4 regions of the Neobacillus sp. DFD-2R genome follow, and region 4 is predicted to be linked to each of the others. Evidence: predicted binding sites of a transcription regulator. Region 4 holds the regulator's gene; each other region holds the start of a gene.
What was found. The regulator Rex, encoded in region 4, represses fermentation and respiration genes when NADH is low (regulators of the CRP and FNR family bind a similar motif). The targets are predictions, from matches to a motif close to TTGTGAAATATTTCACAA.
Positions count from the first base shown of each region.

Region 1: AC3ANV_RS23465 (anion permease) is a predicted target of Rex. The motif match lies at 1,467-1,484, and genes of this name have one in related genera.
Region 2: AC3ANV_RS02545 (DoxX family membrane protein) is a predicted target of Rex. The motif match lies at 1,369-1,386, and genes of this name have one in related genera.
Region 3: AC3ANV_RS00740 (AtpZ/AtpI family protein) is a predicted target of Rex. The motif match lies at 1,446-1,463, and genes of this name have one in related genera.

Region 1 is NZ_CM173228.1:4,689,038-4,692,231, reverse strand. Features, by position in the region: gene dcuS (DcuS/MalK family sensor histidine kinase) at 1-452, shown strand, start outside; gene AC3ANV_RS23470 (response regulator) at 468-1,187, shown strand; gene AC3ANV_RS23465 (anion permease) at 1,579-3,009, shown strand; gene AC3ANV_RS23460 (hypothetical protein) at 3,045-3,194, shown strand, end outside.
Region 2 is NZ_CM173228.1:522,772-525,965, reverse strand. Features, by position in the region: gene AC3ANV_RS02555 (WD40/YVTN/BNR-like repeat-containing protein) at 1-220, shown strand, start outside; gene AC3ANV_RS02550 (sulfite exporter TauE/SafE family protein) at 344-1,111, opposite strand; gene AC3ANV_RS02545 (DoxX family membrane protein) at 1,470-1,979, shown strand; gene AC3ANV_RS02540 (CPBP family intramembrane glutamic endopeptidase) at 2,089-2,982, opposite strand.
Region 3 is NZ_CM173228.1:145,186-148,379, reverse strand. Features, by position in the region: gene atpB (F0F1 ATP synthase subunit A) at 1-674, opposite strand, end outside; gene AC3ANV_RS00745 (ATP synthase subunit I) at 698-1,072, opposite strand; gene AC3ANV_RS00740 (AtpZ/AtpI family protein) at 1,079-1,300, opposite strand; gene AC3ANV_RS00735 (S8 family serine peptidase) at 1,650-3,194, opposite strand, start outside.
Region 4 is NZ_CM173228.1:5,224,404-5,227,597, reverse strand. Features, by position in the region: gene AC3ANV_RS26160 (ABC-F family ATP-binding cassette domain-containing protein) at 1-922, opposite strand, end outside; gene moaC (cyclic pyranopterin monophosphate synthase MoaC) at 1,108-1,605, shown strand; gene AC3ANV_RS26150 (redox-sensing transcriptional repressor Rex) at 1,641-2,297, shown strand; gene AC3ANV_RS26145 (YhbD family protein) at 2,429-3,052, shown strand; gene AC3ANV_RS26140 (polymer-forming cytoskeletal protein) at 3,065-3,194, shown strand, end outside.

The DNA of each region.
Region 1 (3,194 bases), 540 kb from region 4:
CAGCGCGTTTTAAGGACCCGGTTGTAGCCGGTTTTATCTTAGGTAAAGTTAGCTTTGCCCGGGAAAATGGAGCAAGTCTTTCTTTTTCTGATGAATGTTATCTCCCTAAATCAAAAAATCAGGATGTTGTTCAGGATATTGTTACGATATTAGGTAATTTAATTGATAATTCCTTGGATGCGGTTAAGGGATGTAAGGAAAAAGCTATTGAAGTTGAAATTATCCCTTTCTGCCATGATAAGTTATCTATTACTGTTTCGGATACAGGAAAAGGAATGAGCCAATCCATCATAAACAGTGCGTTTAAGAAGGGATTCTCTACTAAAGGAGAAGATAGGGGATTCGGTTTATATCTTGTAGAACAGAGTGTAAAAAAATTAAACGGCACGATTAAAATATTTTCAAATGAAGGAAGCGGGACCAGGTTTAATGTTATTATTTCAGATGAGTAGTAGGAGTGGAGAACCATGATTAAGACGTTCATAGTTGAAGATGATCCAATGGTTGCAGAATTTAACCGAAGATATCTTGAAAAAATAAACGGATATGAATTGGTAGGAATTGCTTCCTCGTTCGATGAAGCTCTTCCGATCATCGAAAATGAGGAGATTGATCTTATACTATTAGATATTTATATGCCCGGTGAAAATGGCTGGAGTTTGCTGTCAAAAATAAGAGGTTTAGGAAAAGGGATTGATGTCATCATCATAACAGCGGCATGTGATAAACAAAGTATAAAAAACGGATTAAGGTTCGGCGCTGTAGATTATTTGATAAAACCATTTGAATTTGGCCGATTTAAAGCTGCCCTTACCTCTTATCAAGAGGAACAAACCTTAATCAATAATCAGGAAAAGCTGAATCAAAACGACCTGGATAATATTCTCCATCATAAAGACCAGCAAATCGTGTCAGGTTTTGAGCTTCCTAAAGGGTTAACGAAAAGTACCTTAGTAAAGGTTTGGGAAAAAATTATTGAAAAGCAGAATGATTTTTTTTCAACAGATGAACTAGCTCAGCTTGTAGGTATATCGAGAGTTTCAATGCGGAAATACCTGTTTTTTTTAACGGAAATAAATATTTTGGAAACAGAGGTCGTATATGGAGCTATAGGACGGCCTGTTTATATGCATCGCATTAATAATATAGATTACACGTTAATAAATAACTATATTAATAGTCCATAGAATAACAATCAAGAGGGTAGAGAGCGATCTCAATCCTCTTTTTTTTACGCTTTTTCTTACTTTCCTTAATTACAAAACTCTTTATAAATTTTCATTAACTATTAACTGCTCAGCCATTTCAGTAAGATTTGATTGTAGAGTAAATATGATTTTATTGTTGTAATTAAATCCAATTAATGGGGGGGTTAAAAATTATTTTTATCTGCAAAGGTCGTTTAAAAATGGAATGAGTTGTTTTAAAGCTTCTAATTAAATTAGCGGCTATTTTAAAACAATAGTATGTGAAATGTTTCACAAATGTGTACGTTTTGTGAACTTTACTAAAAAAATTAAAGGGAGTGAAAAAATGTCTGTTCCAGCTAAAAAGCTAAGACAAAATCCGACCAATCCAATGGTTAATAATCCAAAGAAAACGAGTGAGGTAAAACTAATTCCTTTATTGATTACACTTGCTGTAGGAATTGCAATCTGGATGATCGGACCGCCGATAGGTTTGAAACCCCAGGCATGGCATTTATTTGCCATTTTTGTGGCAACCATTATTGGTTTAATAAGCAAACCACTGCCAATGGGCAGTGTAGCAATTTTATCGTTAACAGCTACAGTAATTACTCAAACGCTGACAATCGAACAGTCCTTGAGCGGTTTTCAAAACTCAACAATCTGGCTGATTGTCATTGCATTTTTTATTTCAAGAGGATTTATTAAAACGGGACTGGGTTCACGTGTAGCCTATGTATTTGTAAAGAAATTCGGTAAAAAAACCCTTGGTTTATCCTATTCCCTTATTGCCAGTGACCTTATATTATCACCTGCAATGCCATCAAATACGGCTAGAGCGGGTGGAATCCTTCTTCCTATTATCCGTTCCCTTTCAGAATCATACGGATCACGTGTAGGGGATGGAACCGAAAGAAAAATTGGAGCATTTTTAACAAAAGTTTCTTTTCAGGGAGACATGATCACATCTGCTATGTTTTTAACGGCTATGGCTGCCAACCCATTAGCCGCCCAAATTACAAAGGACCTAACAGGAAAATCGATTTCTTGGATGGGGTGGGCAACAGCTGCAATCGTACCAGGACTAATAAGTTTAATTTTGATTCCTTATGTTATTTATAAATTGTACCCGCCTGAGATAAAGGAAACACCTGCTGCTACTGAAATGGCAGCTCAAAAGTTGAAAGAAATGGGACCTCTTAAAAAAGAAGAATGGTACATGATTGGTGTATTCCTTCTAATTTTATCGTTATGGATTTTTGGAACAAGCTTAAACGTAAATGCCACAACTACTGCTTTTATTGGGTTAGGAATGCTTCTGCTAACACAAGTTTTATCATGGTCAGATATTAAGAAAGAAGAAGGAGCCTGGGATACATTAATCTGGTTTTCGGTTTTAGTCATGATGGCTACGTTCTTGAATCAACTGGGTATGATTCCATGGTTTAGCAGTACTATGAAAGGCGCTGTAAGTGGAATGCCATGGGTTTGGGCACTGGTCATTCTATCAATCGTATACTTCTATTCCCATTATTTCTTCGCAAGTAATACAGCCCATGTCAGTGCCATGTATGCAGCGTTCCTGACAGTCATTATTGCAGCAGGAGCACCGCCTTTAGTGGCGGCATTAATACTTGCTTTCTTTAGTAATTTATTCGGATGTATGACACATTACGGCTGTGGACCGGCACCGGTTTTCTTTGGCAGCGGTTATGTTACTCAAAACAAATGGTGGTCATTAGGTTTCCTTATTTCGATCATTCATATTGTCGTGTGGATAGGCATCGGAGGCCTGTGGTGGAAATTACTAGGGCTTTGGTAAAAATTAATCCAATAAGTTGATATGGGGGGCAGTTTATGAAATCCAACTGTTGCTATGCTGCTTTAAAAACAGAACATCGGGTGGAGCTATTTCATGGTCATGATGATGGATATGATTTAGTCATTCCTTTTCTAGTTTGTTCAAAATGCGGCGGGATTCAACTAACGATCGTAGCGGAAGAAGAT
Region 2 (3,194 bases), 760 kb from region 4:
CCCTGCCTGCGATAATCCGAATTCCATCGGATGGACGAAAGATGCAGGAAAAACATGGGTGAATAGTAACGTGGCGTTAGAAGGATACGGAGAAGCTTATTTAGCGATAGCAGATGCGAATCACGGATGGTGGATCACGACTGAAAATGGCAAACCAAGTTTGATGTATACCACATCAGATGGCGGAATTCACTGGAATCAAATCCATATTTTTCGCTAAATGAAAGCAATCAATTCCCGGTATTAGAAAAGAGTAGGACCTTTCCTATCCAAGGAAAAGTCCTACTCTTTTTCATGATCTATTTTTTAAACACAAATGATTTAGGTGAGCTACCGGTAACATCTAAACAATCAGCTTTATACCACTAAAAATAATGATGGCAGCTACCACGGTACGGAGTGGTTTGGCAGGAACTTTGGCTGATAGAGTACTCCCTATCAAAACACCGGGAATAGAGCCAATTAATAAGTTTCCTACAAGGGTGTAGTTTACACTGCCGGCATGTGCATGGAGCAGCCCTGCGACAGTCACCAATAAAAATGCGTGGGCAATATCTGTACCGACCAACTCAGATGATTTCAATCGGTAAAGATATAACATAGCAAGGGCAAATAAAGAACCTGATCCAATGGAAGTGAGTCCGACAATAAAACCAAAGACGACGCCGATACAGATTGTTAATCCTCGTTTATCTTCGATAGCCTTTAATTGCCAACGGTTAGGTCTTATTTTTTTATCAAAAAAGGTTCGAATCAAGATGGCAATAGCAACTAAAATAAGGACATAACCAAGAGATTGCTTTATTAATTGTTCTTGATTATGATAGGAAGCTTCGAAAAGTTGCAGGATTCCAATCGCCGCAGCAGCACTTGGAACGCTTCCAATTGCAAGGTATTTCACTAATTTGAAATTAATTGTTTTTTGCCTCCAATGCTGTACGACACCAAACAGTTTTGTGATGGAGTTATACACAAGATCTGTTCCTACTGCAATAGAAGGATGAATCCCTACCATTATAAGAACAGGCGTTAAAAGGGCAGCCCCCCCTACACCTGTCAGCCCTACTAAAAAGCCAACCAACAAACCCATAGCTGCTATACCGATACTCATCGTAAATTTCTCCTTTTTATACCCAAGTAAATATATATGAATTATAGAATTTAATGATTAGCTTGTAAACAAATATTCTAAATTTTCTATCGTCTATTTTTAAAAAAAGCTATTAAATTTAATAAATTGGTGCACATTTATATATATTATGACAATATTATCAACTTGGACCCCTTACCCTTTAGGTTTAACCCGCTAAATTGCTGTTACTTTCCTTTTTTCATTCGTCATATTTTGTTCAATTCTTTTTAACAAACATGTGAAATAGTGAACAAATTACTCTCGTTTCAAGATAAAAGGATTATACTAACAATGTAATCAAGTTACCAATAATACTTTTCATAAAGGGGTCTTTTATATGTTTAACAAATTTTTAAGACAAAATAAAGCGGCTGCAGCTATTCTTACCGTCTTACGTATATATCTTGGGTATGCATGGTTAACAGCCGGTCTGCACAAGCTTACAGGCGGTTTTGATGCTTCCGGTTTTCTAAAAGGCGCGATCGCCAATCCGGTTAAAGGTCCGGACGGCAGCATGGTCTATGCTACTTATGTAGGATTCTTAAAACACATTGCCTTACCGAACGCTCACATCTTTAATACTATTATTCCGTTAGGTGAATTTCTTGTCGGTCTAGGACTTATTCTCGGATGCTTAACAACAGCGGCTATGTTCTTCGGCTTACTCATGAACTTCTCTTATGTGATGGCCGGTACTGTTTCTACCAACCCAATGGATATTTTACTGGGTGTCATCATCCTTGCTGCCGGTTACAACGCAGGCAGCATCGGTCTTGACCGTTGGGTCGTTCCATTTATCCGTAAAACGGCTGCTAAAGGAAACAAAGCAGCAACATATAGGGCTTAACACAAAAGTACCTCATTCCGAAGGATCGGAATGAGGTACTTTTTTCATTATGCTGTTTTTAAATCCTCTTATCGGCGAAAAAATAGATCGGCCGTAATCCCTCTTTTTTCTAGACTTGGATTTCGTGTGAAGTTCTAGAAGTAAAGAATCTTTCAATATAGAATTTAGTAATCAAAAAGCCAAGCAAAATGACCACAGTAGTCCATACGCTTGCCTCGATTCCAAAAGATCCCCCTGTCCAAATGTTATCAGAACTCTTAATATGAAAGAAACCATTTCCTTTTGTACCGCTGACATTAAATCCAAGTATGTTCCCTTGAAAGAAATTCCAGGTTAAATGATACCCCATTGACATCCAGAGTGTCTTTGTTTGTATGAACATGTAGGCAAACAAAAAACCGATGAGAAAGACATTAACAATCCCCAGTAAATGTACATTGGGATTTCCAAGATGTGCAAATCCAAAAACCAAACTGGATACAATATAAATAATAGGATAAGATTTTGTCTGCTTTAAAGCGGAAATAACATAGCCACGGAAGAATATTTCCTCATTGAGGGCTACAAAAATGAAACTCACAAAGAGTAAACAGATTTCTGTTAAAAAATGAAGAGTAATTTTAGCAGGAACCAAGGTGATTTGCTTCGTCACTAATAGAATCAATGTAATGAAAACAATAGATGCTGCACCTAAAAACAATCCAAGCAGTAAGTTGCTTCCTTGAGAGCGAAGAGAAGTAATTCCTACATCTTTCCACTTTTTCTTCTCTTTTTTCAAACAAATCAATACCGCAACAATGACACCTAGTAACTGAGTCAAAATCAAGAAGAAATTAGTAAAAGGATTATCTGCTAATATATCAATAGGAATGCTCCAATTTGATCCAACAATCAACACCGGTATGGAGAAGAGCCCTGTCAGGATGTTCATAAGTCCAAATGCTAAAATTAACTTCCAACCACTCCTTACTTGACCTTCTGTGTTTTTAAACCATTTTTTCATGCAAAATCTCCTATCAGATAATAAAATAAGAATCTATTTGTATTTTTTACTACATTTTATCACAGCAAAGAACCTCCACTCTTCATTATAATTAAAATAACCGGAGTAAATATCATTGAAAAAAGATATTAGTTGTAACCTTTATTCGCCTCCTGTTATTTCCTTCTTAAATTTTTAATTGGATGTTCATAGAATTGTAATATTAAATTTGT
Region 3 (3,194 bases), 380 kb from region 4:
GTTAACATGGTAAAGATATAAGCTTGAATAGTACCAACGAAAACGGAGAAACCTTGCCATACAAGTGTTAGCGGCACTGCTGCTATCGTGCCAACTATTCCTGACGTTGCCAATCCTCCCGCCAATAGCGAAAGAAGCAATTCACCGGCGTAAATGTTACCATAAAGCCGCAGACCAAGAGTCAGTGTATTGGCAAACTCTTCAATAATTTTTAACGGGAATAAGAATCCCATCGGACTGAAGAATCCTTTTCCATATCCTTTGAATCCTTTTAGCTTTACGCCATAGAAATGGGAAAGCCCTACAACCATTACAGCTAATGTTAACGTAATAACAGGATCGGCTGTCGGTGATTTCCACCAAAGCTTTTCGTCAATCACCAGTGCAAATGGCAGACCTAACATATTGGATACAAAAATATACATAATAATTGTGATTCCAAGGATGTGAAATCTTCCTCCATCCTTCCAATCCATTGTACTATTGATGATCCCCTTCACAAAGTCCATTACCCATTCAAAGAAGTTTTGCATCCCTGTAGGTTTCATGGCAAGCTTGCGAGTGGAAAGAACGGCTATAAGAAAAACAATTGCACTCGCAACCGTAATCATCAATACATTGGCTAAGTTAAACCAAAGTCCTAAAATCTGCACCTCAGGAGCTCCATGATGCATGTAAACTCACCTCGCTTCCCATTTCATTTATGAACATGCAATGCATGATAAAAATAATCTATCATAATGACAATATAGGATGTCATTAGTCCCAAAACAAGGTAAATAATTTGAAAGTATTGCGGGTATCTTAATGCGATAATCACGGCAATCGCTGCGGTCGCCATCCTTTGGAGCGATCCGAGTGATCGAACCTTTTTCCCTTTGGCAATCGCTTTGTCAAAGCTTTCTGTCTTTCTTACGAGCATCCATAGATTCAGGAAGCTAAAGCATGTCCCGAGAATCAAGCCTAAAAAGATTGTCTTGTAAGAAGTGAATCCCCAGCCAAGAACATAAATTGACAACAAGTAAAAGATCCATTTCCGTTGCCTGTTGTACATTACTCTAAATTCCGGCATAGTTGTTTAATCTCCTGAATAGAAATGGCGGATTGAGAGAAGCATGGAATAAGTTCCTGCTGCCAATCCGATTAGCAACCCAATTATTAAGAAAATTGGCTCGGTACCCCAATGTCGATCCAGCCATCTGCCTGAAAATATACCTATAAGAATGGAACCGACTAACTGGGAGACAATTGCGGACATCAAAGCCATAGCTTTAAATGGGTGGCGGTTGTTTTTACGCATATTATCGCATCCTCACTATTAAGAGAATCAGCGCTGGGTAAGAGGTAAATAATATAGTAGGTTAACACAGTGATATCCTTGAAAACCCTACCATTTTACACCCTTTGTTAGCATACAATAGGCACATGTCAATGTCAATGCATTTACGTGAAATATTCCACAAACTATTCCCAGTTTTCTCATTATATTTCCATACCATTTTTAGGCAATTTTTGCACTGCCTATTTCACCTCACCGCCCGCATTATCACACTAAATATAAAAGGGTTTTCACCCGAAAAGGTCAGACCTTAAGAGGACGATTCTACCCTAGCTAAAAATGGAAAAAGGGTGGCCATTGCCGCCCCGTTTTACTCCACCTTTTTCCCGATTGTAATCATCGTCTCAATAAAATCCTCCTGATTGGCTTTTTTGGCAAACACTTTAGCCAAATAGGTCCCTTCTGCAGGGATCTGCTCGACAGGGATATCTTTTTTAATTAATCCTTTCTTCCAATTCCGCCCTGTATCTAAAAACCCGACAAAGCGGTAATCCTCCGGGTTAAACAAGGCAATTCCAAATTCCTCGGCACCGCCCGGCAAATAGACCTCATAACGGTAATGGCCCTGCTTATCCCCTTCACCAAAATCAAAGCCCATTACCCGCGGGTAATTCGGCTCCTCAAGCACATAAATGTAAGGGATGCGGATGGAGTTAGCGCCCGCATGCAAGCTAAGAAAACCGTCCTGAATTTTCCCTTTAAAAACCGAAGGCTCGACTGTGAGCTCAACGGTAATATCACGGGATTGTTTTGGCGCTAATGTAAACATCAGCGGGAACCTCCACTCAAGCCCGTCCACATGCTCAGGAACATCAAACGAATACCTGATCGTTTGGTTAGACACATTATCAACATGCAAATTAGCCTTGTGCACAGCCCGCTGATCGCCGAAGGCAAATTTTCCAAACTTAATCGAGCTCGGCGTAACAAGGGATTCCGCTTTGACGGCATCGTCCACCTGGATTCTGCCCGCCCCTTGTTCATAGGTGCGATAATAAATCGGAACTTGCCCCGATGCTCCGGTGTATTTCACCAGCGGCTTCGCGGTATTCATCAGCGCTGCCTTGATTTGTGCCGGCGTCCAATCGGGATGGGCCTGTTTAATTAACGCGCAGGCCCCGGCAACATGCGGTGCCGCCATGCTTGTTCCCTGCAGCGAAAGATATCCTCCCGGGACCGTCGAATTGATAGCCACTCCCGGCGCGACAATGTCCGGCTTGATTTCCCACGTTCCCGTCACAGGACCCCGTGAACTAAACTCAGCGAGACGATCTTTTTCTTCTATTACAGATAATCTGGTCGAGAGGCTTTTATTTTTCAATTCCTTTGTTATCCTATCTCCGTCACGCTTAGAGAGTGAACCGACCGGTATGGTGCTCGGCGTTTCCAGATTCCCGATGAAGCTTCCACTCATATTATTGTAGATAATGACCGCCTTTGCCCCCGCTTCGATGGCATTTTTCGCCTTCGCGGTAAACGTTAAGCGGCCCCGCTTGATAAGCACCATTTTACCCAGAACATTTTTCAATTCCTCTTTCTTTCCGATGCCGCCATCCACCATTTCAATGGAGCGGTCCAGCGTCCACTTTTCCGACCCTTCCATCGGTTGAATCCGAAATTTATCCTGCATTCCTTCTATTAATAAATAGGGGATTTCCATGGTCGGGGTCGAGGCCCCGACAGAGATGGCCTTCGCGGCTGTGCCCGGTGAACCGACCGTCCACACATTCGGCCCGGAATTGCCCGATGCCGCCACGGCCGTGATGCCTTTGTCGACCGCGCGGTTCAATGCAAGGCTAATAGGCAGGTCGGGTCCGTTAATATCATTTCCAAGCGAGAGATTGACGATATCCAC
Region 4 (3,194 bases):
GGGGCCGATCCATGATTTCCATTTTCTCAAGCTTTTTACGACGGCTTTGTGCTCTTTTGGTGGTTGACGCACGTGCTAGGTTTCGCTGGATGAAATCTTGTAAGTTGGCAACTTCCTGCTGCTGCTTTTCATAAAGCTTCAAATCACGTTCATAGTTGGCTGCCTTTTGCTCAAGGTAAGCGCTATAGTTTCCGGAGAATTTTTGGATTTGTTTACGTGAGACTTCATAAACCTGGGAGACCACTTTATCTAAAAAATAGCGGTCATGGGAAACAATTAAGATGGCACCATCATAGGCTTGCAGGTATTGCTCCAGCCAGGAAAGGGTGTCAATATCAAGATGGTTCGTAGGCTCGTCCAATATTAATATATCGGGTCTCGTTAACAGGAGCTTCCCTAACGCGAGCCGGGTTTTTTGCCCGCCGCTTAAGCTGGAAATCATTGACCCATGATCGCGAAAATTTAAACCATGCAAAACAGAGCGAATATCGGCTTCGTATTGATAGCCTCCCTGTTCTTTAAATTTCACTTGGAGACTGTCATACTCTTTTAGAATTCTTTCGTATTTACCGCTGTCGTCCATCGCATCAGTGTCAGCCATTTGTTCTTCCAGCTGACGAAGTGTTTTTTCCATGATTCGAAGCGATTCAAACACAGTCAGCATTTCTTCCCAAATCGATAAATTCGATTCCAAACCTGTATTTTGTGCTAAATAACCAATGGTTACTTCTTTTGGTTTAATAATCTCACCGCCATCATGTGACAGGTGTCCCGCAATAATCTTTAATAATGTCGATTTTCCTGCACCGTTACGGCCAACAAGTGCCACACGGTCACGAGTTTGTAATTCCAGTTTTATATTCGATAAAATAAGTTCAGCACCATAATATTTTGCCAGTTGATTTACTTGCAACAAAATCATTATTTTTCACCTCTATACATACAAATAGTGTACCTTATTCCTAGTACGTCGGCAATAAACTGCTGTTAATTAGAGCGCCGGAAGGAATTTTGTCGAATGAAAAAAATAATCATTTGGCTAATTCGCTCAAACTTTCACACACATAGATGAAAAAATAGTGTATGATTTTATAGGAGGATTAAAATATGGCGGATTTTACTCATTTTAATGAAGAAGGCAGAGCGAAAATGGTTGACGTAAGTGATAAGCCGGAGACGGCACGCACTGCACTTGCCCATTCCAGCATTGCAGTAAGTAAAGAGATTTATGATAAAATAACGAATAATGAAATGAAAAAGGGCGATGTGTTAGCAGTCGCTCAGGTTGCGGCTGTTATGGCTGCGAAAAAAACATGGGATCTTATTCCAATGTGCCACCCGATACCTTTAACGAGTGTAAATATTACCTTCTCATGGGAACCGGAGGCCAATGACCAATATAAATTAAGAATTTCTGCATTTGTTAAAACAAAAGGAAGTACAGGTGTTGAAATGGAAGCGTTAACAGCTGCGGCTGCTTGTGCGTTAACCATTTATGATATGTGTAAGGCAGTTGATAAAGGTATGGTGATTGGTCCAACCTATTTAGTTGAGAAAACGGGCGGGAAAAACGGTGATTTTAAAAGAACCGGGCAAGTTAAATAATTTACTAAACCATACATGCGGGGTGTAGGAGTCAAATGATAAATGAAACGATGAAAATACCACAGGCAACAGCAAAACGGCTGCCCTTATATTATCGATTTTTACAAAACCTCCATGCTTCCGGCAAGCAACGGGTTTCTTCTGCAGAATTAAGTGAAGCTGTGAAAGTGGACTCGGCAACCATTCGCAGGGACTTCTCCTATTTTGGAGCATTAGGGAAAAAAGGCTATGGTTACAATGTTAATTACCTACTAACCTTCTTCCGTAAAACACTGGATCAGGACGAACTGACAAAGGTTGCCCTAATCGGGGTAGGTAATCTTGGAACCGCCTTTTTAAATTATAATTTTTTAAAAAATAATAATACAAAAATTGAATGTGCCTTCGATGTCGACCCTGAAAAAATGGGAACATTGATTGGCGATGTCCCTATTCTTCCGATGGATAATTTGGAGGAGCATTTGTCCAATGAAAATATACCTGTGGCGATTTTAACAGTGCCTGCGCCTGTTGCCCAGACGATTACGGACCGGCTTGTAAAAGCAAATGTTAAGGGAATATTAAATTTCACTCCTGCAAGGTTAAATGTACCGCCTTCGATTAGAGTGCATCATATTGACTTAGCAGTAGAGCTTCAATCACTGGTATATTTTTTAAAGCATTATCCAACAGAGGAAATAGTAGCAGAGTAAAACAAAGACCTTTTCGCGAAAAATATCGTGGAAAGGTCTTTTTCTTTTGGAATAGGAAGCCCAATTTAAATCACCGGCTTTACAACGTAACAGTGTTATGTTACATTTACGGTATGAAAGGGGTTTTCACAATGAGCGAGGAGTTAATCTCTAAAAAGGATTTATTAGAACTGGCCGGGATATCGTATGGGCAGTTATATAGATGGAAACGAAAGGATCTTATTCCGGAAGAGTGGTTTGTAAGGAAATCAACATTCACAGGTCAGGAAACATTTTTCCCAAAAGAAAAGATTTTAGAAAGAATCGATAAAATTCAAACGATGAAAGAGAACCTTTCCTTAGACGAACTGGCGGACATGTTTTCACCAAATGTCACCGATTTAAATTTAACCAAGGACGAGTTAATAAAACGTAACATTGTTTCGACGGTGGTTATCGATTTTTATTTAGAGCAGGAAAAAGGCGGTCATCAATTTGATTTTTCGAGAATGCTTGAAGTGTTTGTCTTAGAGAAGCTCCTTCAATCAGGTGAAATTAATCTCGATGAAGGGAAAATACTGCTTCAGGTGCTTCAGGACAATAAACCCTTGATTAAACAGAAAAGCGGAGAATTGGTGATTACGAGAAAGCTAGGGGTTTCATCCTGCCTGTTATTGATCAATGCGGAAGCCTTCCATTTTGAGCGGGGAACAAAAATTGTCGCACAGCTTTCACTGATGAGTTGCATGGAAGAAATTAAATCGAAATTACTATAAAGGAGAATGGAAATGGATATGAAACAACGGGGAGATCTGGTCATCAATGGCTTTGGCGCATCCAACGGCGGACAATTCAACCTTGTTACATTAAATGGTTTCGGCACAGTTAACAGTGAGGTGGAATGCAACGAATTTGAAT